DNA from 3 places in the Streptomyces sp. NPDC007875 genome. Region 1 is predicted to be linked to each of the others. Evidence: riboswitches for the same ligand, from Rfam matches in the RefSeq annotation. Region 1 holds a riboswitch; each other region holds the start of a gene.
What was found. A riboswitch is a leader RNA that binds a small molecule or an ion and turns the genes downstream of it on or off. The one in region 1 is predicted to bind thiamine pyrophosphate.

Region 1 (7,255 bases):
GCCATCGCCGCCCACGTCGCCAAGACCTCCCCGGCCGACCTGGAGGCCCTGCTCTCCTCCGAGATCGAGGCGGGCAAGACCGTTCAGGCGTTCGTCGACGAGGCCAACGCGACCCTCGGCGAGAAGATCGTCCTGGACCGCTTCGCGCAGTTCTCCGGCGGTTACGTCGCGGCGTACATGCACCGCACCAGCCCGGACCTGCCGCCGCAGGTCGGCGTCCTGGTCGAGCTGGACAAGGAAGACGCCACGGTCGCCAAGGACGTTGCGCAGCACATCGCCGCCTTCGCCCCGAAGTTCCTCACCCGCGACGAGATCTCGGCCGAGACGGTCGAGAACGAGCGCCGGGTCGCCGAGGCCACGGCCCGCGAGGAGGGCAAGCCCGAGGGCGCCCTGCCGAAGATCGTCGAGGGTCGCGTCACCGGCTTCTTCAAGGAGAACGTCCTGGTGGACCAGCCGTTCGCCAAGGACAACAAGAAGTCCGTCCAGAAGGTCCTGGACGAGGCCGGTGTCTCGCTCAAGCGCTTCGCCCGTTTCCGCGTCGGCGTCTGAGCCGAGCAGCGAATGACCGTCGACCCCGATAGGGTCGTAGTCAGCCAACCGTCAACCGGTCGGCCGCAGATGTGACGAGGAGGCCATTGCCGCAGAGGTCGTAACAGGACCCGTCCGGCAGTGGCCTTCTTCGTATGTGCACGAGGAGATCTCCAATGAATCACGGCGCGGACGCCAAACAGGCCGCCGATGACAAGAACGCGCACGGCGCGGCCAAGCATGGTCGCTTCATGCTGAAGCTGTCCGGCGAGGCGTTCGCCGGAGGCGGGGGACTCGGTGTCGACCCCGATGTCGTGCACGCCATCGCCCGCGAGGTCGCCGCCGTGGTCAGGGACGGCGCCGAGATCGCCATCGTGATCGGTGGCGGCAACTTCTTCCGCGGTGCGGAGCTGCAGCAGCGCGGTATGGACCGGGCCCGTTCGGACTACATGGGCATGCTCGGAACCGTCATGAACTGTCTCGCCCTCCAGGACTTCCTGGAAAAGGAGGGCATCGACTCCCGCGTCCAGACCGCCATCACCATGGGCCAGGTCGCGGAGCCGTACATTCCGCTGCGTGCGGTGCGCCACCTGGAGAAGGGGCGCGTGGTCATCTTCGGCGCGGGTATGGGCATGCCGTACTTCTCCACGGACACCACCGCGGCCCAGCGGGCGCTGGAGATCGACGCGCAGGCCCTGCTCATGGGAAAGAACGGCGTGGACGGGGTCTATGACTCCGACCCCGCCCGCAACCCCGATGCGGTGAAGTTCGACGCCCTGGAGTACGGCGAGGTGATCACCAGGGACCTGAAGGTCGCCGACGCCACCGCGATCACCCTCTGCCGGGACAACAAGCTGCCCATCCTCGTCTTCGAGCTCCTGGCCGAAGGAAATATCGCGCGCGCGGTGAAGGGTGAGAAGATCGGCACGCTGGTGAGCGACCAGGGCTCCCGGGCCTGACGGCTCGAACGGGGGATGGACAACGGCCTGCCGGTCGGACACCGTGCAGGAGAAGACGCACGCAGGGGCGAGGCTCTGCTTACTGATAACACCAGGAGCAAGTGGTGATCGAAGAGACCCTCCTCGAGGCCGAGGAGAAGATGGAGAAAGCCGTTGTGGTCGCCAAGGAGGACTTCGCCGCGATCCGCACCGGGCGTGCGCACCCGGCGATGTTCAACAAGATCGTGGCGGACTACTACGGTGCGCTGACGCCGATCAATCAGCTGGCGTCGTTCTCGGTGCCGGAGCCGCGCATGGCCGTGGTCACGCCGTTCGACAAGACCGCGCTCCGCAACATCGAGCAGGCGATCCGGGACTCTGATCTGGGCGTCAACCCGAGCAATGACGGCAACATCATCCGGGTGGTGTTCCCCGAGCTCACCGAGCAGCGCCGTAAGGAGTTCATCAAGGTCGCCAAGGGCAAGGGCGAGGACGCGAAGATCTCGATCCGCAGCGTCCGGCGCAAGGCCAAGGAGTCCATCGACAAGCTGATCAAGGACGGCGAGGTCGGCGAGGACGAGGGGCGCCGCGCCGAGAAGGAGCTCGACGACACCACGGCGAAGTATGTCGCGCAGGTGGATGAGCTGCTCAAGCACAAGGAAGCCGAGCTGCTCGAGGTCTGATGAACGACTCTTCCTGGGGGGCCCCACCAAGCGCCGGATTCCGGGGACCGGGCGGTCAGGGTACCTCCCCCGGCTACGGCTGGGTGGCGGCGCCTTCTTCGGCGGGTCCCGCGCATGAGGTGGGTGAAGCGGCGCAGACTCGCCCCATGCCCACCGTGCCCCACGCAGGCGGCGGCGACTCCGGCGAGGCCGCCGACCGTGACCGGGGGGCCGCTCGGCTGAGCGGCCCCCTCTTCCGCGACGAGCGGGAGCCGCAGCCCGGACCCCGGCAGCCCGCTGGACGCCCGCCGACGCCCCCCGACCCCGCGCCCGACCCGGCCTCCGCGGACGGCGGCGCGCGCGGCGCCGGTGCCGGGCAGGGGAAGAAGAGCGCGGGCCGCAATCTGCGCGCCGCGATAGGGGTGGGCATCGGCCTCGGCGTGATCATCGTGGCCTCGCTCTTCATCTACAAGCCCGTGTTCGTCGGCGTGGTAGCGGTCGCGGTGGTGGTCGGGCTCTGGGAGCTGACCTCGCGGCTGACCGAGCGCAAGGACATCCGGGTCCCCCTGGTGCCGCTCGCCGTCGGCGGGGTCGCAATGATCGTCGCCGGCTATGTGCGCGGTGCCCAGGGCGCGGTGGTGGCGGTGGCGCTCACGGCGCTCGCGGTGCTGGTCTGGCGGATGACCGAGCCGCCCGACAACTATCTCAGGGATGTCACCGCGGGCGTCTTCGCCGCCTTCTACGTGCCGTTCCTGGCCACCTTCGTGGCACTCATGCTCGACACCGAGGACGGCCCGTGGCGGGTCCTCACCTTCCTGCTGCTGACCGTGGTCAGCGACACGGGGGCGTACGCGGTGGGCTGGCGCTTCGGCAAGCATCCGCTGGCGCCGCGGATCAGCCCCGGCAAGACCCGCGAGGGGCTGCTGGGCGCGGTGACCTTCGCGATGGTCGCGGGCGCGCTGTGCATGCAGTACCTCATCGACGACGGCGTTTGGTGGCAGGGCCTGCTGCTCGGCCTCGCCGTCGCGGTCAGCGCGACCCTGGGCGACCTCGGCGAGTCCATGATCAAGCGGGACCTCGGCATCAAGGACATGGGCAAGCTGCTGCCCGGCCATGGCGGGATCATGGACCGGCTCGACTCGCTGCTGCCCACCGCGCCGGTGGTGTGGCTGCTGCTGGTGATCTTCGTGGGCGGCGGCTGACGACGCCGGCCCACAGGCCCCGCGCCACACATGGCGCGGGGCCCTTCGTACGTCTGCGACACTGGGTGAACCATGCCTAAGCCCGGAGAACTCACCTTCGTCGCGCCGCGTGGGGCCAAGAAGCCCCCGCGGCATCTTGCCGACCTCACACCCGCCGAGCGCCGGGAGGCCGTCGCCGCCCTCGGGGAGAAGCCCTTCCGGGCCAGTCAGGTGTCGCGTCACTACTTCGCGCGCTACGTCGACGACCCCGCACAGTGGAGCGACATACCGGCCGCCGCGCGCGAGAAGCTGGCCGCCGGGCTGCTGCCGGAGCTGATGAGCGTGGTGCGCCACATCAGCTGCGACGACGACACCACGCGCAAGACCTTGTGGCGGCTCTTCGACGGCACGCTCGTGGAGTCCGTTCTGATGCGCTACCCGGACCGGGTGACCATGTGCATCAGCTCACAGGCGGGCTGCGGGATGAACTGCCCGTTCTGCGCCACCGGCCAGGCGGGCCTGGACCGCAATCTGTCCACCGCCGAGATCGTGCACCAGATCGTCGACGGGATGCGGGCCCTCCGCGACGGTGAGATCCCCGGTGGGCCGGCCCGGCTGTCCAACATCGTCTTCATGGGCATGGGCGAGCCGCTGGCCAACTACAACCGCGTCGTCGGCGCCATCCGCCGGCTCACCGACCCCGAGCCCGACGGCCTCGGCCTTTCGCAGCGCGGGATCACCGTCTCGACCGTCGGCCTCGTGCCGGCGATGCTGCGCTTCGCCGACGAGGGGTTCAAGTGCCGGCTCGCGGTGTCGCTGCACGCGCCCGACGACGAGCTGCGCGACACCCTCGTGCCGGTCAACACCCGCTGGAAGGTGCGCGAAGTCCTGGACGCCGCGTGGGAGTACGCGGAGAAGTCCGGCCGCCGGGTCTCCATCGAGTACGCGCTGATCAAGGACATCAACGACCAGGCGTGGCGCGCCGATCTGCTCGGCCGGCTGCTCAAGGGCCGCCGGGTGCATGTGAACCTCATTCCGCTGAACCCGACGCCCGGCTCCAAGTGGACGGCGTCCCGGCCCGAGGACGAGAAGGCGTTCGTGGCAGCCCTGGAGGCCCACGGGGTGCCGGTGACCGTCCGGGACACCCGTGGCCAGGAGATCGACGGGGCCTGCGGGCAGCTGGCGGCTTCGGAGCGCTGACGACCGGCTGATACGGTGCCTGAGCATCGTTGCATCATGTGATCGTCGTAAAAGTGAACATCCGCACAAATGAACATTCCGACAGGGGAGCGCTCAGAGCGCTGAGAGTGCGGCACGGCCGCAGACCCTCGGACCTGATCCGGGTCATACCGGCGTAGGGAGTCAGCATCATCATGAACAGCCAGCTTCGGCGTGCCATCTCAGCCGCCCTCCTCGGCTCACTGGCCTTGGGCGCGCTCGTCGGCTGCGGCGAGGAGTCCAAGAGCGGCGCGGACTCCAAGACGGTCACCCTGGTCACGCACGACTCGTTCGCGGCATCCAAGGCGGTCCTCAAGGAGTTCACCAAGGAGACCGGCTACAAGGTGCGGGTGCAGGCCGGGGGCGACGCGGGAGCCGCCGTCAACCAGGCGATCCTGTCCAAGGGCCATCCCCAGGGCGATGTGTTCTTCGGCGTCGACAACACCCTGCTGTCCCGGGCGCTCGACAACGACCTGTTCACCCCTTACACGGCGAAGGGCCTGGACAAGGTCCCGGCGGCCCTTCAGCTCGACCGGGCCGAGCACCGCGTCACCCCCGTCGACTTCGGCGACATCTGCGTCAATTATGACCGTAAGTACTTCGCCGACAAGAAGCTGGCGCCGCCTCGGACGCTGGAGGATCTGACCAAGCCCGCCTACAAGAACCTCCTCGTCACAGAGAACGCGGCCACCTCGTCCCCCGGTCTCGGCTTCCTCCTCGCCACGGCCGCCAAGTACGGCGACGACGGCTGGAAGGGCTACTGGAAGAAGCTGCGGGCCAACGGCGTCGAGGTTGTCGACGGCTGGGAGCAGGCGTATTACGACCGGTTCTCCGGCTCGGCCGGCGGCGGCAAGGGCGACCGGCCGCTCGTCGTCTCCTACGCCTCGAGCCCGCCCGCCGAGGTGGCCGACGCCAAGGCCAAGCCCGCCAAGGCCCCCACCGGGGTGGCGACGGGCACCTGCTTCCGGCAGGTGGAGTTCGCCGGGCTGCTGAACGGCGCGGGCAACACCAAGGGCGGCAAGGCGCTACTGGACTTCCTGCTGAGCAAGCGGTTCCAGGAGGACGTCCCGCTGAACATGTACGTCAACCCGGCGCGCGAGGACGCCAAGTTGCCGGAGCTGTTCACCCGGTACGGGGCCAGGATCGCCGACTCGGCCACCCTGGCACCGCAGAAGATCGCCAAGAACCGTGAGCCGTGGGTCAAGACATGGTCCTCGCTGGTCCTGTAGAGCCCCGCGAGAACCGTAAGACGGCCGACGGCCACCGTAAGGCCGACAGGGCAGACGGCGGCGGCCGTCGCGCGCTCGCCCTCCGGCTCGCCCTGATGGCGGTGCCGCTCGCCTTCTTCGCGGTCTTCTTCGCCTATCCCGTAGCGGCCATCGTCACCCGGGGGCTGCGCGTCGGCGGGCAGTGGCGGTTCGGCCGGATCGCCGAGGTGGTGACCGACCCGGCGACGCTGGACGTCCTGTGGTTCACCTGCTGGCAGGCGGTCGCGTCGACCACCCTCACGCTCGCGGTCGCGCTGCCCGGCGCCTATGTCTTCGCCCGCTTCGACTTCCCCGGCAAGGGGCTGCTGCGGGCCCTGGTGACCGTGCCGTTCGTCCTGCCGACCGTCGTCGCCGGATCGGCCTTCCTGGCCCTGCTCGGCCGGGGCGGGCTGCTGGACGAGCTGTGGGGGGTGCGGCTCGACACCTCCGTCTGGGCGATCCTCCTGGCCCATGTCTTCTTCAACTACGCGGTCGTCGTCAGGACCGTCGGCGGGCTGTGGGCCCAGCTCGACCCGCGCCAGGAGGAGGCCGCGCGGGTGCTCGGCGCGAGCCGGCTGTCGGCCTGGCGCCGGGTGACGCTGCCCGCGCTGGCGCCCGCCGTGGCCGCCGCCGCGCTGATGGTGTTCCTGTTCACCTTCACCTCCTTCGGCGTGATCCAGATCCTCGGCGGCCCCCGTTACGCCACCCTGGAGGTGGCGATCTACCGGCAGACCGCGCAGCTGCTCGACCTGCCCACGGCCGCGGTGCTCACCCTCGTCCAGTTCGCCGCGGTCGCGGCCGTGTTGGCCCTGCACGCGTGGACCGTAAGGCGCCGGGAGAGCGCCCTGCGGCTCGTCGATCCCGGCCGCACGGCGCGCCGGCCGAACGGCCCGGCCCAGTGGGCGCTGCTGTGGGGCGTGCTGGCGGTGGTCGCGCTGCTGATCGTGACACCGCTCGCGGTGCTGGTGGAACGCTCGCTGAACGGACCGGACGGCTACGGCTTCACCTACTACGAGGCGCTCAAGTCGTCCGCCGACAGCGGAGGCACCTTCTTCGTGGCCCCCATGGAGGCCATCGGGAACTCCCTGCGGTACGCGGCGGTCGCCACCGTCTTCGCGCTCGCCGTGGGCGGCCTCGCCGCCGCCGCGCTCACCCGTAAGGCGGGCAGGCTGGTACGGGGCTTCGACGCGCTGCTGATGCTGCCCCTGGGTACCTCGGCCGTCACCGTGGGATTCGGGTTCCTGATCGCCCTCGACGAGCCCCCGCTGGATCTGCGTGCCTCCTGGGTCCTGGTGCCGCTCGCCCAGGCCCTGGTGGGCGTGCCCTTCGTCGTACGGACCATGCTGCCCGTGCTGCGGGCGGTGGACCACCGGCTCCGGGAGGCGGCGGCCGTGCTCGGGGCGTCCCCGTGGCGGGTCTGGCGGGAAGTGGACCTGCCGCTGGTGGGACGGGCCGTCGCGGTCGCGGCGGGCTTCGCGTTC
Region 2 (7,255 bases), on a different contig from region 1:
TCGTCCCCAAGGCCGCACATTGGTCAAGTCCCCTTCTCTGCAAGCCAACTGACAGTCAACGACCGGGCCACGTCGAGCGGGAGCACGACGACGACCCCGGTACCATCGGCACCGGGGTTCATCGATCCCCAGCCGGACCACCCCGAGCTGTCCAGGCGGAGGGGTGGTCCGGTGATGCTTCTTCAGTTGTTGCGCGTGATTCCGTCCGAACCGACCTCAGTACCTCTGTCGGCCACCCGGGTAGCGCACCGGCTTTCGGCACTCCGGCGCGTCCTCGGGCGCGGGCTCGCCGCCGAGCGCGTAACACAAGGCGGCATGCAACTGCTCCGCCTCCGCCACCGTCAGCACAAGCGGCGCAAGCGTGAGGTGTTTTCCGCAGCGGGCCACCGCCAGAGGCAGCACAAGATTGCCGTCCTTTTCACGGCGCAGGCCCCGCCCCGGCACGGGATAGACGTGCCACTCCTTCGAGGTCCCGGACAGAGCCCTACTCATTCGGCCTCCCGCCCTCATGCGCAGAAGGGCCATAGGAGCGATCGTGCGGCTCACCGTCAGATAAGGCAGGCAGCCGCCCGCCCCGGCTTTCGGCGACCCTCAGCGTGTCCCGCAGCCCTTCACACAGGCGCTTGACCAAGAACCGCATCTCAACCTCGCCCGCTTGGGGATCAGCAAGCAACATGCCCGCGCGGCCCAGAAGTTCGGATGCAGTGTGGAGTTGTACTGCCTCCATCTCGTCAGCCAGTTGCGACAGCGGACTGTCGCTGTCATCCGTCACCAGGTAACAAGGCCGCCCTGCCGTGTTCGGCCACGGCAGTAAACGAGGCCGCTTATTCATCGCGTGGTCACGTTGCCGGGTTTCCCTCGCGTTCACGACACGGACCGCCATCTCTGATCACACCTGCCGAGACCCTCCCGGCAGGGTGACCCGAGATTGCACCCCAGGTCCCGGCCGTCGCTCCCCCCTCTTGGGGACCCCCCTCGTGGGTACACTCGCGAGACGAGAGGGCACACAGATCAGAACGAAGATCGGACCAGAAGAGACGTAGGTCAATCACGATGGGGAAGTGAGATGACCGAAGCTGCACCGACACCGGCAGCTCTCCCGCCTCATGTACTAGAGCGCGCGGACGTGCGGTCGGCGATCGCCAACCACGACTTCGGCGAAGTCTTCAGACTGGCCAAGCTCCACGGAAACATCAGCTACGCCAAGATCGCCGAGGCCGTCGGCTACAAGCGCGAGCACATCGGCAAGATGGCCCGACCCGAGACCGACGGCAGGGGTGTTCGCCCACGGATCACTCAGTTCCACAAGATCCTCGAAGTGGTGGATGGTCTACGCATCCCCGGTCACCTCGCGGGAGTCGCCCCGCGCCCCTGGGAGCTGGAGCGACCCGCCAGGACCACTCACCTGGAAGATCCAAGCACCCTGATCTCACAGGGTGGCGCTGGTATCTGGGACATCGCGGAGATGCTGCGGCGCACGGAGATGTCCAGCATCAACAGCGCGGCCCTGGAATCGATCGAGGAAGGCATTGACCAACTGGCCCGTGCATACCCCTACGCCGACGCCGACTACCTGCACGACCGCACCCGGAACGGCTTGCAGTACGTCACCAAGCAGCTCGAAGGCCGGATGACCCTCCGCCAGCACCGGGAACTCCTCGTGGACACCGGATGGCTGTTCCTACTGAACGCGTGCGTCCAGTACGACCGGGGCCAGCGCGAGGCCGCCAATCTCAGCAAGGCCGCCGCGCTCCGGATTGGCGAGGAGGCAGGGCACAGCGAGATCAAGGCTTGGGCGTGGGAGATCGAAGCGTGGTTCGCCCTCACCCAGAGCCGTTGGCAGGACATGCTCAACGCCGTCGAGGCCGGGCATGTGGCGGACCAGACGCACTCTGTCGGCGTCCAGCTCTACGCCCACAAGGCACGCGCCGCTGCCCGCATGGGAGACGCCCGACTCGTCCGCCAGTCCCTCGACGCCGGACGCGCCAGGCTGGACCGACTTCCCAGGCCGGACCACCCCGAACATCACTTCATCATCGACCCGGACAAGTGGGACTTCTACGAGATGGACGCCTACCGTCTCCTCGGAGACGACGAGCGCGCCGCCACCCACGCCCGCTCAGTGATCCGCATCAGCACCGGCCCCGACGGCACCGAGATCTCACCCATGCGCGCCGCAGAAGCCCGCCTCACGCTCGGAGTCGCCGCCGCCCGCACGGGCGAGATCGAAGAAGCCATCGGCATGGGCACCACGGCCCTGGAAGCCGACCGCAAGTCCCTCCCGTCCCTGCTTTTAGTCGCCGACGAGCTGGACAGGGAACTACGCGCCAGGTACCCACGCGAAGCCGCGGCACGAGACTTCCACGAACAGATCATGACCATCAAACGCGGCACCGCCAGACCCGAGCTTCCCTTCTGAACCCGATACACATGGTCCGGGCCCCGCATCCTCATGGAGCGGGGCCCGGACCGTGTTGTGCGATCTCGTGGTGGGGCACAGCGAGCGATGGAAGCCGTAGGAAGCCTCCACCGCTCACTGGCACGGGCAGGGGATCAGTCCGCGAGCGGCAAGTACACGCGGTTGCCCGCTGCCGCGAACTCCTTGGACTTCTGGAGCATCCCCGCCTCGATCTCCTCGGGCGTCGCGTCGGCGTCGCCGCCGAACTGCTCTGTGATGCTTCTGCTAATTTTCATCGAGCAGAACCTGGGCCCGCACATCGAGCAGAAGTGCGCCGTCTTGGCCGGTTCCGCCGGGAGGGTTTCGTCGTGGAAGGAGCGGGCCGTGTCCGGGTCCAGGGCCAGGTTGAACTGGTCCTCCCAGCGGAATTCGAAGCGCGCGTCGGAGAGCGCGTCGTCCCATGCCTGGGCGTCCGGATGGCCCTTGGCCAGGTCGGCCGCGTGGGCGGCGATCTTGTAGGTGATCACGCCGGTCTTGACGTCATCGCGGTCCGGCAGGCCCAGGTGCTCCTTGGGCGTGACGTAGCAGAGCATCGCCGTGCCCCACCAGGCGATCATCGCGGCGCCGATGCCCGAGGTGATGTGGTCGTAGGCGGGGGCGATATCGGTGGTGAGGGGGCCCAGGGTGTAGAAGGGGGCCTCCTCGCAGATCTCCTGCTGGAGGTCGACGTTCTCCTTGATCTTGTGCATCGGGACATGGCCCGGGCCCTCGATCATCGTCTGGACGCCGTGTTCCTTGGCGATACGGTTGAGCTCGCCGAGCGTGCGCAACTCCGCGAACTGCGCCTCGTCGTTGGCGTCGGCGATCGACCCCGGGCGCAGTCCGTCGCCCAGTGAGTACGTGACGTCATACGCCGCGAGGATCTCGCACAGCTCCTCGAAGTGCGTGTAGAGGAAGGACTCCTGGTGGTGGGCGAGGCACCATGCCGCCATGATGGAGCCGCCGCGGGAGACGATGCCGGTCTTGCGGCGGGCGGTCAGCGGGACGTACGGCAGCCGGACGCCGGCGTGGACGGTCATGTAGTCGACGCCCTGCTCGGCCTGTTCGATGACCGTGTCCTTGTAGATCTCCCAGGTCAGCTCCTCGGCCCTGCCGTCGACCTTCTCCAGCGCCTGATAGAGCGGCACGGTGCCGATGGGGACCGGGGAGTTGCGCAGCACCCACTCGCGGGTGGTGTGGATGTTGCGGCCGGTCGAGAGGTCCATGACCGTGTCGGCGCCCCAGCGGGTCGCCCAGGTCATCTTCTCGACCTCCTCCTCGATCGAGGAGGTGACGGCGGAGTTGCCGATATTGGCGTTGACCTTCACCAGGAACCGCTTGCCGATGATCATCGGCTCGATCTCCGGGTGGTTGACATTGGCCGGGAGGACGGCGCGGCCCGCCGCGATCTCCTCCCGGACCACCTCGGGGGAGACGTTCTCGCGGATCGCCACGTACTCCATCTCCGCCGTGATCTCGCCCCGCCGCGCATACGCGAGTTGGGTCACGGGGACGCCCGCGCGGCCGCGCCGCGGCTGGCGTGGGCGGCCGGGGAAGACCGCGTCGAGGTTGCGCAGCCCCCCGCGGGGCGAGGTGTGCTTGATCCCGTCGTCCTCGGGGCGGACGGGACGGCCCGCGTACTCCTCCGTGTCGCCGCGGGCGACGATCCAGTTCTGCCGCAGCGGCGCAAGGCCACGGCGGACATCCGTCTCGATGGTGGGGTCGGTGTACGGGCCGGAGGTGTCGTACAGCGTCACGTCCTGGCCGTTGGTGAGGTGCACTCGGCGGACCGGGACGTGAAGGTCCGGGCGCGAACCCGCGACATATCCCTTATGCCAGCCGAATTCGGCGTTCTCGGCGCGCGATGGTGCATCCTGCTGAGTCATGAGACCCACTCCCTACGCCGGCATTACCCGGTAACAGGTTCAGCGGTCGGCGCAGCTGTCAGCGTCAGCGCCCTCTCAGCCCGGTGCTCCGAGCTCCCGCGATTGCAAAGGTTCGTGCCCACGCTAACGGTTTATCCACAGTGCTGAACAGGGGGCCCACTCCTCTTGCGATGATGCGACCGTGACCGCCATCCAGCAGGACCACCCGCCCGAGCAGCCCCGCCCCTCCGATCAGGCGCACGACCAGGGCCATGGCCATTCCCACGGCCACTCCCACGGTCATGGCCCCGCCGCTCCCGTCTCCGCCCGCCTCCGCAAGATCATCGCGGCGGTGCTCATCCCCTTCGCCGTCGCCGTCGTCGCCGGTCTGATCGTGCTCTGGCCGGGCGGCACGCCCGACCACAAGGCGAGCGGCCGCAGCGGTCTCGGCTTCGACCAGCAGACGGTCGCCGGACGGGTGGTGAAGGTCGAGGAGGTGAGCTGCGCCGACGTCAACGCCCAGCCGCAGGCGCCCACCGAGCCCGGCCAGGACAGCGCCGCCCAGAACGGCACCCCCGGGCAGGGCGGGAAGAAGAGCGTCTGCGAGAAGGCCACCATCGAGGTCACCTCGGGCAAGGACAAAGGCCGCACCTTCCCCGAAATCGTCCAGCCCAACGCCTCACGTCAGTTCAGCGCCGGGCAGGAACTGAAGCTGGCGTACGCCCCCAAGGCGCCCAAGGACCTGCAGTACTCCGTGTCCGACGTCGACCGGTCGATGCCGATGGCGCTGCTGGCGGGGCTGTTCGCGCTCGCCGTCGTGGTGGTGGGGCGGCTGCGCGGGGTGTTCGCCCTGGTAGCGCTGGCGATCAGCTTCGGGGTGCTGACGCTGTTCATCCTCCCGGCGATACTCCAGGGTTCCAATCCGCTGGTGGTCGCGGTCGTCGGGGGCAGCGCGATCATGCTTCTCGCGCTCTATATGTGCCATGGGCTGACGGCCCGTACATCGGTCGCCGTGCTCGGCACACTGGTGTCACTGCTGCTGATCGGGGTGCTGGGCTCGCTGTTCATCGCCTGGGCGAGCCTGACCGGGAACACGGACGACCAGACCGGGCTGGTGCACGGCCTCTATCCGAACATCGAGATACGCGGGCTGCTGCTCGCGGGCGTGATCATCGGCTCGCTGGGCGTGCTGGACGATGTGACGGTCACCCAGACCTCGGCGGTGTGGGAGCTGAGGGCCGCGGACCCGACCACGTCCCGGCGCAGGCTCTACGGGGCGGCGATGCGGATCGGGCGGGACCACATCGCCTCCGTCGTGAACACGCTGGTGCTGGCGTACGCGGGCGCGTCGCTTCCGCTGCTGCTGCTGTTCTCCATCGCGGACAGCGGTGTGGGCACGGTCGCCACGAGCGAGATCGTCGCGGAGGAGATCGTACGGACGCTGGTGGGCAGCATCGGGCTCGTCGCCTCGGTGCCGGTGACCACGGCGCTGGCCGTGCTCGTGGTCTCCGCGGACCGCACCCAGGCGGTGGACGGCGGCCCGGAGCGAGGGGCCGACGCGGGCGGCACCCAGGAAGCCCGGACCGGCCGGGGCGGACGCGGGCGGCGGCGCCGACCCAAGACGCGCTGAGCGGCCGGGCGACAGCGCGCCGAGCCGCCGGGTGGAGGCACGACGAGCCGTTGTGCGACGAGAACCTCAGCCCCCCGGGCACGCCGCCCGGCCGGCTCGGTCATCCGGCCGGTTCGGTGATGGCGGACGGTTCGGCCGCGGCACACCGGTCCTCGGCCCGCCGCCGCGTATCCGGCCCTCAGCCCGCGTACCGGTCCTCGGCCAGGATGCGGTGGAGTTCGGCGTCGAGATCGCCGGCCGGATCGCAGGCCGCCGGCTCCTGGCCGAAAGGCACCACCCGGTCCGTCCGATCGAGGAAGGCCACCAGGGGGGCGGCCCCGGCCCGGAACAGGGCCCGTTCACAGCCGACTTGGAGTCTGATGAAGACGTCCGAGAGCCCCTCGGGGGAGGCGGGAGCGATGCGCACATCCCCCTCACCGGTGGGTCTGCTCAGCCCGTCCAGCAGCAATTCCCGCGCGAAGGCCCAGCTCACCGGCGCGTCGCCGGGCAGGTGGAAGGTGATCTCGACGGCATAGGGGTCGCTGCTGTCGTAGGACAGCTCGACCGGGATCCGGAAGGAGAGATCCTGCGAGACCAGGAAGGTCATCGTCACTTCCGCCTGAACTGTGTCACGCATGTCACGCATCGTTCGCCGCCCCGGGTTGTTTGCGCATGGCCGACTCTGGAGCGTAGCGACTCGATTGCTGTGCGGAGTCGGTTTGCCTCGTGTGAGGGAACGAAAATGGCCAGTGTTGCCATGGGGAGACCCGCGGGGCCGGACGACGTGGGCCCGGTGGGCGGGAGATCGGGGCCGGCGCACCGGCCGTATCGAAGATCGCTGTCGTCAACAGGCACCCCCGGGGTGTTGTTGCGAGGCAGACGCCGAGAGGAAGAACGCCGAGATCTCGCACTCTAACGGCAGGGGTGGCGCCGGGCCGCGCTCCCGCCCCGGCGGTATCCCCCGCGCGGCGTATCAGCGCGCGGTGGGGGTCCGCAGGGCCTGCGGGGATGCGTCAGGCCCTGGGGGACGCGGCGAGCGCCGCGGGGCGGGTCAGGCGGTGAACTTCCGTACGACGTAGATCAGCCCGGCGATCAGCGCCACCAGCAGCAGCGCCTTGAAGACAAAGCTCACCAGGAACCCGATCACGCTCATGATCAGACCGCCGAACACGGCGAGGATGAGGACCGGTATCGCGATCCAGGTCACCCACCATGGCAAGCCCCGGAATATCCCCTTCGTGGTCACGTAACTCCCTGCTTTCTCTCCGAGCCGTGGGTCCGGACGCCGACGGCCGGTCTTCCCTGCCGTCGATGCTAGGACGGGACGGAAGCGCGCGGGTGTCC
Region 3 (7,255 bases), on a different contig from region 1:
CCCGTACGGAAGACGGCGGAAGGCTGGACGGAAACGGCGTCAGACGGCGAGCGCCTGCGCGCGCCGCTTCACTTCCGTACCGCGATTCTCGCCCAGGGCCCGTGCCGGGGTGCCGGGCAGGCTCGGGTCGGGAGTGAAGAGCCACTCCAGCATCTCTTCGTCACTGAAGCCGTCGTCCTTCAACAGCGTCAAGGTCCCCACGAGGCCCTTGACGACCTTTCCGTCGGCGATGAACTCCTCGGGCACCTGAAGCACCCTGTTCTCGCCACGGCGCACCGCGATCAGCTGGCCCTCCTTGACCAGCTGCCGGACGCGCGTCACCTCCACACCGAGCCGTTCGGCGACGTCGGGGAGGGTGAGCCAGGCGGGGACGAGAGCATCGATCTTTGCGTCAATCTCGGTCACGGAACAAGCCTGCCATCTGGGACTGACAGTGGGTAGCCGGGCGCCCGCCGCGCGGGCCGTCCGGCCCGCCCCACACGCCCCGCCCACCGGTCGGCCGGCCGGTCAGCAGACGGCCGACTTCAGCGGCACCGAGGGGTCCTCGGCCCGCGTCCGGTCCAGCCGGGCGCCGCGCTCGATCAGCTTGCGCCCCTGGGCCAGATCGCGCGGACGGCCGACGGCCAGCAGGGCGACCAGGGCGCCCTCGCGCAGCCAGCACACCGACCAGGCGGCACCGGCCGGATCGCCGCGCCAGACCAGTTCGTCGGCCTCCGAATGGTGCCCGGCGTACTGCACGAAGCGCCCGAACTGCTCGGACCAGAAGTACGGCACCGGGTCGTAGACCGCGCCGGGGAAGTGGGCGGCCGTCCGGCTCCCGACCACATTGGCGGCGACGGTGCGCGGCCCCTGCAGCGCGTTGTCCCAGTGGTGCACCAGCAGCCGCGTGCCGTAGCGGGCGGACGGGAAGGAGGCGCAGTCGCCGACCGCGTAGACGTCCGGCGCTGAGGTGCGCAGCCGGTCGTCGGCGGCGACGGAGCGGTCCTCGGCCAGCTCCACGCCCGAGCCCGCCAGCCAGTCCGTGGCCGGCCGGGCCCCGATCCCGACGACCACCGCGCCCGCCCGCAGCCGGGTGCCGTCGCCGAGCAGCAGCCCGCTCTCGTCCACGGAGGCCACCCGGGCGCCGGTCACCAGCCGGGCGCCGTAGTCTTCGTACCAGGCCGCCATGGGGGCCGCGACCTCGGCCGGGAGGGCGCCCGCCAGCGGCCGGTCCGCGGCCTCGACGACGGTCACGGCGCAGCCCGCCTCGCGCGCCGCCGTGGCGAACTCCGCACCGATCCAGCCCGCCCCCACGACCGCGATCTCGCGCTGCCGGGCGAGCACCGGGCGCAGCCGCACCGCGTCGTCCAGGGTGCGCAGCAGATGGACGCCGGGCACGCCCTCGCCGCCCGGCAGCGGGACCGGCTCGGCGCCGGTGGCGATCACCAGGACGTCATACGGAAGCTGCCCGGTCGCGGTCTCGACGAGCCGCTTGTCCGTGCGGAGCCCGGTGACCTGGACGCCGAGCCGCAGCGCGACGCCGAGCCCGGCGAAGTCCACGTCGAGCGTCGATCCCTCGGCCTTACCGAGCAGCACGGCCTTGGACAGCGGCGGCCGGTCGTAGGGCTGGTGGGTCTCCGCGCCCAGCAGGACGATCTCCCCCGTCCAGCCCTGTTCGCGCAGCGCGACGGCGGTCTGCACCCCCGCCATGCCCGCTCCGACGATCACCACCCGCTGTTCGCCGCCGCCGCTCGAGGACGGCTTCGTCGTCGTCTCATCGCTCACACGATCACTGTATTGCGGCTGGTGGGGCGGACCGCAGAGGGCGAGGGGAGATCTCGGGCACAGAGGGGAGGGGTGGGTGGGGGTGATTTCCGGCCCGCCTTGGCCCCGTGGGGGCTGGTGGGGCCCGGTGGGGGTGCGCTCGGCTCCCGGCGGGGTGCGGCTCGGCTCCCGGCGGGGTGCGGCTCGGCCCTCGCCCTGAGTCCTGCTCGGCCCCGCGCTGGGCCTGCTCGGCTGCCGCTGGGGCTTCGAGCGAGACCTGGGGTGGCGGTCGGACAGCGGATGCGGGCCTGTGGGCGCCTACGGCGGGTGGTCCCCCACCCCGCCCCTTCCCGGAACGAAGGAGCTCCGCCCCCTCGACCCCCGCCGGGGCTCCGCCCCGGACCCCGCTCCTCAAACGCCGGAGGGGCTGGAGTTGCCGGAAGCGCCGGGAGCTGAGTTGAGGCGTCGGAGGGGCTGGGGTGGGGTGCCGGTGGGGTTCGGGGGAACGCGGTGCGGGCTTGTTGTGTGGGGGGTGACCGGTCTTTCGGGGGGTTCGGGGCTCGTACTAGGGTGGCGGGGCAGAGCACTCGCGGGAGCCCGGACGTACCGGGCTGAGAGGGAGGCTGAAACGGCCTCCGACCGTACGAACCTGATCCGGGTCATGCCGGCGAAGGGAGGGGCAGCGTGTCCACGCACGCACCAGGTCACGACGATGGACCACACACCTCAGGGCTTGGCGGTGAGCCGCCCGACGGGCGCTACGACGCCCTCGTCATCGGCGGCGGCATCATCGGCCTGGTCACGGCCTGGCGGGCGGCCCAGCGGGGGCTGCGCACCGCCCTCGCCGACCCGGCACCCGGCGGCGGAGCCGCCTGGGTGGCGGCGGGGATGCTGGCTGCCGTCACCGAGCTTCATTACGGCGAGCAGACCCTGCTCGGCCTCAACTTGGCCTCCGCGCGCCGCTATCCGGACTTCGTGGCCGAGCTGGAGGAGGCGAGCGGACAGGACGTGGGACACCGTGCGTGCGGCACGCTCGCCGTGGCGTTCGACGCCGACGACCGCGCCCATCTGCGCGAGCTCCACACGTTCCAGCAGGGGCTCGGGCTGGAGTCCGAATGGCTGACGGGGCGTGAATGCCGCCGCCTGGAACCGATGCTCGCGCCGGGCGTCCACGGCGGGCTGCGCGTCTCCGGCGACAACCAGGTCGACCCGCGGCGGCTGACGGCGGCGCTGCTCACCGCGTGCGAGCGGGCCGGGGTCGCCTTCCACCGCGCCCGCGCGGAGCGGCTGCTGCTGGACGGCGACCGCGCCACCGGGATCGAGCTGACCGGGGGCACGCACCTGGCCGCCGAGCGGACCGTCCTGGCCGCCGGCAGCCTCAGCGGACGGCTCGCGGGCGTCCCCGACGGCGTCCTGCCGCCCGTACGACCCGTCAAGGGGCAGGTGCTGCGGCTGTCGGTGCCCGAGCGGTACGCGCCGTTCCTCTCCCGGACCGTACGGGCCGTGGTGCGCGGCGGGCCGGTCTACCTGGTACCGCGCGAGAACGGCGAGCTGGTCATCGGCGCCACCAGCGAGGAGCTGGGCTGGGACACCACGGTCACCGCGGGCGGGGTGTACGAACTGCTGCGGGACGCCCATGAGGTGGTGCCCGGCATCACCGAACTGCCGCTGGTGGAGACCTGCGCCGGGCTGCGCCCCGGCTCCCCCGACAACGCCCCGATGCTCGGCCCGACCGCGCTGCCGGGGCTGCTGCTGGCCACCGGCCACCACCGCAACGGCGTCCTGCTCACCCCGATCACCGGCGATGTCATGGCCGAGGCACTGACGAGCGGAGAACTCCCGCCGGAGGCCCGGCCGTTCACCCCACGGCGCTTCGCGGCCCCCTCGGACGGCGGGGCAGCCCCGACCGTCCCCGCCGCCGCCCCCGCAGCCGCGCCCACCCCAGCACAGGAGCAGCACCCATGACCGTCTCCGTCAACGGCGAGCCCCGCGAGGTCCCGGACGGGACCACCCTCGACCGGCTTGTCGCGACCCTCACCCAGGCGCCCTCCGGCGTCGCCGCCGCCGTCAACGAGACGGTCGTCCCACGCACCCAATGGCCCGCGACCCCGCTCGGCGACGGTGATCGCGTCGAGGTCCTCACCGCGGTCCAAGGAGGCTGATCCACCCATGGCTCCCACCCCGACCACCACGACCACCACGCCCGTCACCACCGCCGCGAACACCCCGAACGCCCCGGGCCGGGAGCCCCTCGCCGCCCCCGACCCGCTCACCATCGCCGGGACCGACTTCGGCTCCCGTCTGATCATGGGCACCGGCGGCGCTCCCAGCCTGGACATCCTGGAGCGCTCGCTGCTGGCCTCCGGCACCGAGTTGACGACCGTCGCGATGCGGCGGCTCGACCCCACGGTGCAGGGGTCGGTGCTCTCCGTTCTGAACCGGCACGGAATCCGCCCGCTCCCCAACACCGCCGGGTGTTTCACCGCCGGCGAGGCCGTGCTCACCGCCCGCCTCGCCCGGGAGGCCCTGGGCACGGACTGGGTCAAGCTGGAGGTGGTCGCCGACGAGCGCACCCTGCTCCCCGATCCGATCGAACTGCTGGACGCCGCCGAGACGCTGGTCGACGACGGGTTCACGGTCCTCCCGTACACCAACGACGACCCGATCCTGGCCCGGAAGCTGGAGGACGTCGGCTGCGCCGCGATCATGCCGCTCGGCTCCCCGATCGGCTCCGGTCTCGGCATCCGCAATCCGCACAACTTCCAGCTGATCACCGAGCGCGCCACCGTGCCGGTGATCCTGGACGCGGGCGCGGGCACGGCGTCGGACGCCGCGCTGGCCATGGAACTGGGGTGCGCGGCGGTGATGCTCGCCTCGGCCGTCACCAGGGCCCAGGAGCCGGAGCTGATGGCGCGGGCGATGCGGCACGCGGTGGAGGCGGGCCGGCTGGCCCACCGGGCGGGCCGGATCCCGCGCCGCCACTTCGCCGAGGCGTCGAGCCCGGCCGAGGGCCTGGCGGCCCTGGACCCCGAGCGCCCGGCGTTCGGCTAGCTGCGCTGTCCGGACCCCGGCGTTCGGCCAGGCCCTGTCCGGGCACGACATCCGGCTGGACCCGCGTCCGAGCACGACATCCGGCTGGACCCGCGTCCCAGCCCGGCGTCCGGCCGGACCCGTCCAGGCTCAGCCCCCATCCAGGCCCCGCCCTCGGCCAACCGCTGTCCGGGCCCGGCGCGGGCCTCTACCGTGGATTGAGGGAGCAGCGCACAGCGCGGAGGTGGTCGCCGTGACCGTGACCGTGGACGACCGGATCGAGCGCGAGGTGTACGTACCGGCGCCGATCGACCGGGTGTGGCGGGTGCTGACGACGCCCGAGCACATCCGCGTCTGGTACGCCCCCGGCGGCTGCGAGATCGATCCGCACCCCGGTGGGAGGCTCCGGTTCCGGTGGGACGAACACGGAGAGTTCCACGGTCAGGTCGAGCGGGCGGTCCCCGACACGCTCTTCCGCTTCCGGCTGGCCCTGGAACCCGATCACGCGCCCTCGGACCCCGGGGAGGCGACCCTGGTGGAGTTCGCGCTCTCCCCCGAGGGGCGGGGCACCCGGCTGCGGCTGGCGGAGAGCGGTATCCGCGCCCTGGCCGTCCCCGACGACGCCAAGGCCAAGCACGCCGAGTACGCCACGCTGTCCTGGACCTCAGCGCTCGAGGAGCTGGCCGCGATCGCCGCCGCGTCGCACAACTGACCCGCCGGTGTCACCGTTCCGCTGCAGTACCCGCCTCACCTGGGGCGGCCGGTCATGGCTCATATCGATGCCTCGTAGACTTCCCCCGTGGATACGACCCTCCAGGACCCCCTCGTCGGGCAGGAGCTCGACGGCCGCTACCGCGTTGAGGCGCGGATCGCCGTTGGCGGGATGGCGACGGTCTACCGGGCCGTCGACACCCGGCTGGACCGTGTGCTCGCCCTGAAGGTGATGCACCAGAGCCTCGCCTCCGACGCCGCCTTCGTCGACCGCTTCATCCGTGAGGCGAAGTCCGTCGCGAGACTCGCGCACGCCAATGTGGTCGCCGTCTACGACCAGGGAGCAGACGGCGGCCACGTCTATCTGGCCATGGAATACGTCGCGGGCTGCACCCTGCGCGATGTGCTCCGCGGGCGGGGGGCGCTGCATCCGCGCGCCGCGCTGGACATCCTGGAGCCGGTGCTGGCCGCGCTCGGGGCGGCCCACCGCGCCGGTTTCGTCCACCGCGACATGAAGCCCGAGAACGTGCTGATCGGGGACGACGGCAGGGTCAAGGTCGCTGACTTCGGCCTGGTCCGGGCGGTGGACACCAACACCAGCGCCTCCACCGGCACCGTCCTCGGCACCGTGTCCTATCTCGCGCCCGAGCAGATCGAGCACGGCACGGCCGACCCGCGCGCCGATGTCTACGCCTGCGGTGTGGTGCTGTACGAGATGCTGACCGGCTCCAAGCCGCACGGCGGCAGCACCCCCGCGCAGGTCCTCTACCAGCATCTGAACGAGGACGTCCCGCCGCCGTCCGCCCTCGCACCCGGGGTCGCCCCCGAGCTGGACGCGCTGGTCGCCACGGCCACCGCGCGCGCGGCCGAGGGGCGCCCCGTCGACGCCGTCGCGCTGCTGAGCGCGACCCGCGCGGTGCGGGCCTCGCTGACCGACGACCAGCTGGACGCGGTGCCCCCGCAGGCCAGGGAGGACACCTCGGCCGGCGCCGAGAACCGTACGACGGTGATTCCGCGCCCGGCGGCCGCCGTCGACGACGAGCAGGAGTTGCTCAACCACACCAGCCGTCTGGAGCTGCCGCCGGAACCGCCCCGGCAGCAGGGGCATGACCGACGCGGCCGGGGCGGGATGTCGCGCCGCGGGATCGTGACGATCGTCGCCGCGGTGCTGCTCGCGATCGCCCTCGCCGCCGGTGTCTGGTACATCAGCGCCGGCCAGTTCACCGAGGTCCCGCCGGTGCTGCGGAAGACCCAGGCGGAGGCGGAGAAGAAGCTGCACGGCGCCGGGCTCGATGTGAAGGTCGTCAACGAGTTCAGCGATGTCATCCCCAAGGGCAAGGTCATCGGCTCCAAGCCCGGCCCGGGTGAGCGCGTCCGCGACACCGGCACCGTGACCATCCGGGTCTCCCAGGGGCCGCCGCGGGCCGAGGTGCCCAATGTGGTGGGCATGCCGCTGGCCGAGGCCAAGCGGAAGATCGCGGACCAGGGGCTGACGATCGGCAAGGTCATCCGCCGCTTCAGCAGTGAGACGGCCCAGGACTCGGTCCTCTCCACCAGCCCGGTCTCCGGCTCCGTGCGCCGCCCCGAGACGCCGGTGTCGATCGTGGTCAGCAAGGGCCAGCCGGTCGACATCCCGGACGTGGTGGGCGATTCGGTCGACGAGGCCCGGTCCGAGCTGGAGGACGAGGGCTTCAAGGTGAAGATCGCCGAGCGGCAGGTGTTCTCGGAGGAGGACAAGGGCTCGGTCGCCGAGCAGTCTCCCTCCGGAGAG

Region 2: another riboswitch for thiamine pyrophosphate. It lies ahead of thiC (phosphomethylpyrimidine synthase ThiC); the one in region 1 lies ahead of ACFYOY_RS00195 (thiamine ABC transporter substrate-binding protein).
Region 3: another riboswitch for thiamine pyrophosphate. It lies ahead of thiO (glycine oxidase ThiO); the one in region 1 lies ahead of ACFYOY_RS00195 (thiamine ABC transporter substrate-binding protein).

The regions. Positions count from the first base shown of each region.
Region 1 is NZ_JBIADZ010000001.1:50,262-57,516, reverse strand. It holds gene tsf (translation elongation factor Ts) at 1-549, shown strand, start outside; gene pyrH (UMP kinase) at 705-1,487, shown strand; gene frr (ribosome recycling factor) at 1,592-2,149, shown strand; gene ACFYOY_RS00205 (phosphatidate cytidylyltransferase) at 2,149-3,330, shown strand; gene rlmN (23S rRNA (adenine(2503)-C(2))-methyltransferase RlmN) at 3,403-4,509, shown strand; TPP riboswitch at 4,583-4,687, shown strand; gene ACFYOY_RS00195 (thiamine ABC transporter substrate-binding protein) at 4,683-5,756, shown strand; gene ACFYOY_RS00190 (iron ABC transporter permease) at 5,852-7,255, shown strand, end outside.
Region 2 is NZ_JBIADZ010000002.1:296,046-303,300, forward strand. It holds gene ACFYOY_RS05060 (hypothetical protein) at 1-20, opposite strand, end outside; gene ACFYOY_RS05065 (hypothetical protein) at 217-492, opposite strand; gene ACFYOY_RS05070 (tetratricopeptide repeat protein) at 1,127-2,419, shown strand; gene thiC (phosphomethylpyrimidine synthase ThiC) at 2,554-4,323, opposite strand; TPP riboswitch at 4,316-4,433, opposite strand; gene ACFYOY_RS05080 (YibE/F family protein) at 4,505-5,932, shown strand; gene ACFYOY_RS05085 (SsgA family sporulation/cell division regulator) at 6,111-6,548, opposite strand; gene ACFYOY_RS05090 (DUF5326 family protein) at 6,963-7,157, opposite strand.
Region 3 is NZ_JBIADZ010000004.1:337,558-344,812, forward strand. It holds gene ACFYOY_RS10850 (Rv2175c family DNA-binding protein) at 40-405, opposite strand; gene ACFYOY_RS10855 (FAD-dependent oxidoreductase) at 508-1,764, opposite strand; TPP riboswitch at 2,323-2,436, shown strand; gene thiO (glycine oxidase ThiO) at 2,518-3,708, shown strand; gene thiS (sulfur carrier protein ThiS) at 3,705-3,905, shown strand; gene ACFYOY_RS10870 (thiazole synthase) at 3,913-4,794, shown strand; gene ACFYOY_RS10875 (SRPBCC domain-containing protein) at 5,027-5,485, shown strand; gene pknB (Stk1 family PASTA domain-containing Ser/Thr kinase) at 5,573-7,255, shown strand, end outside.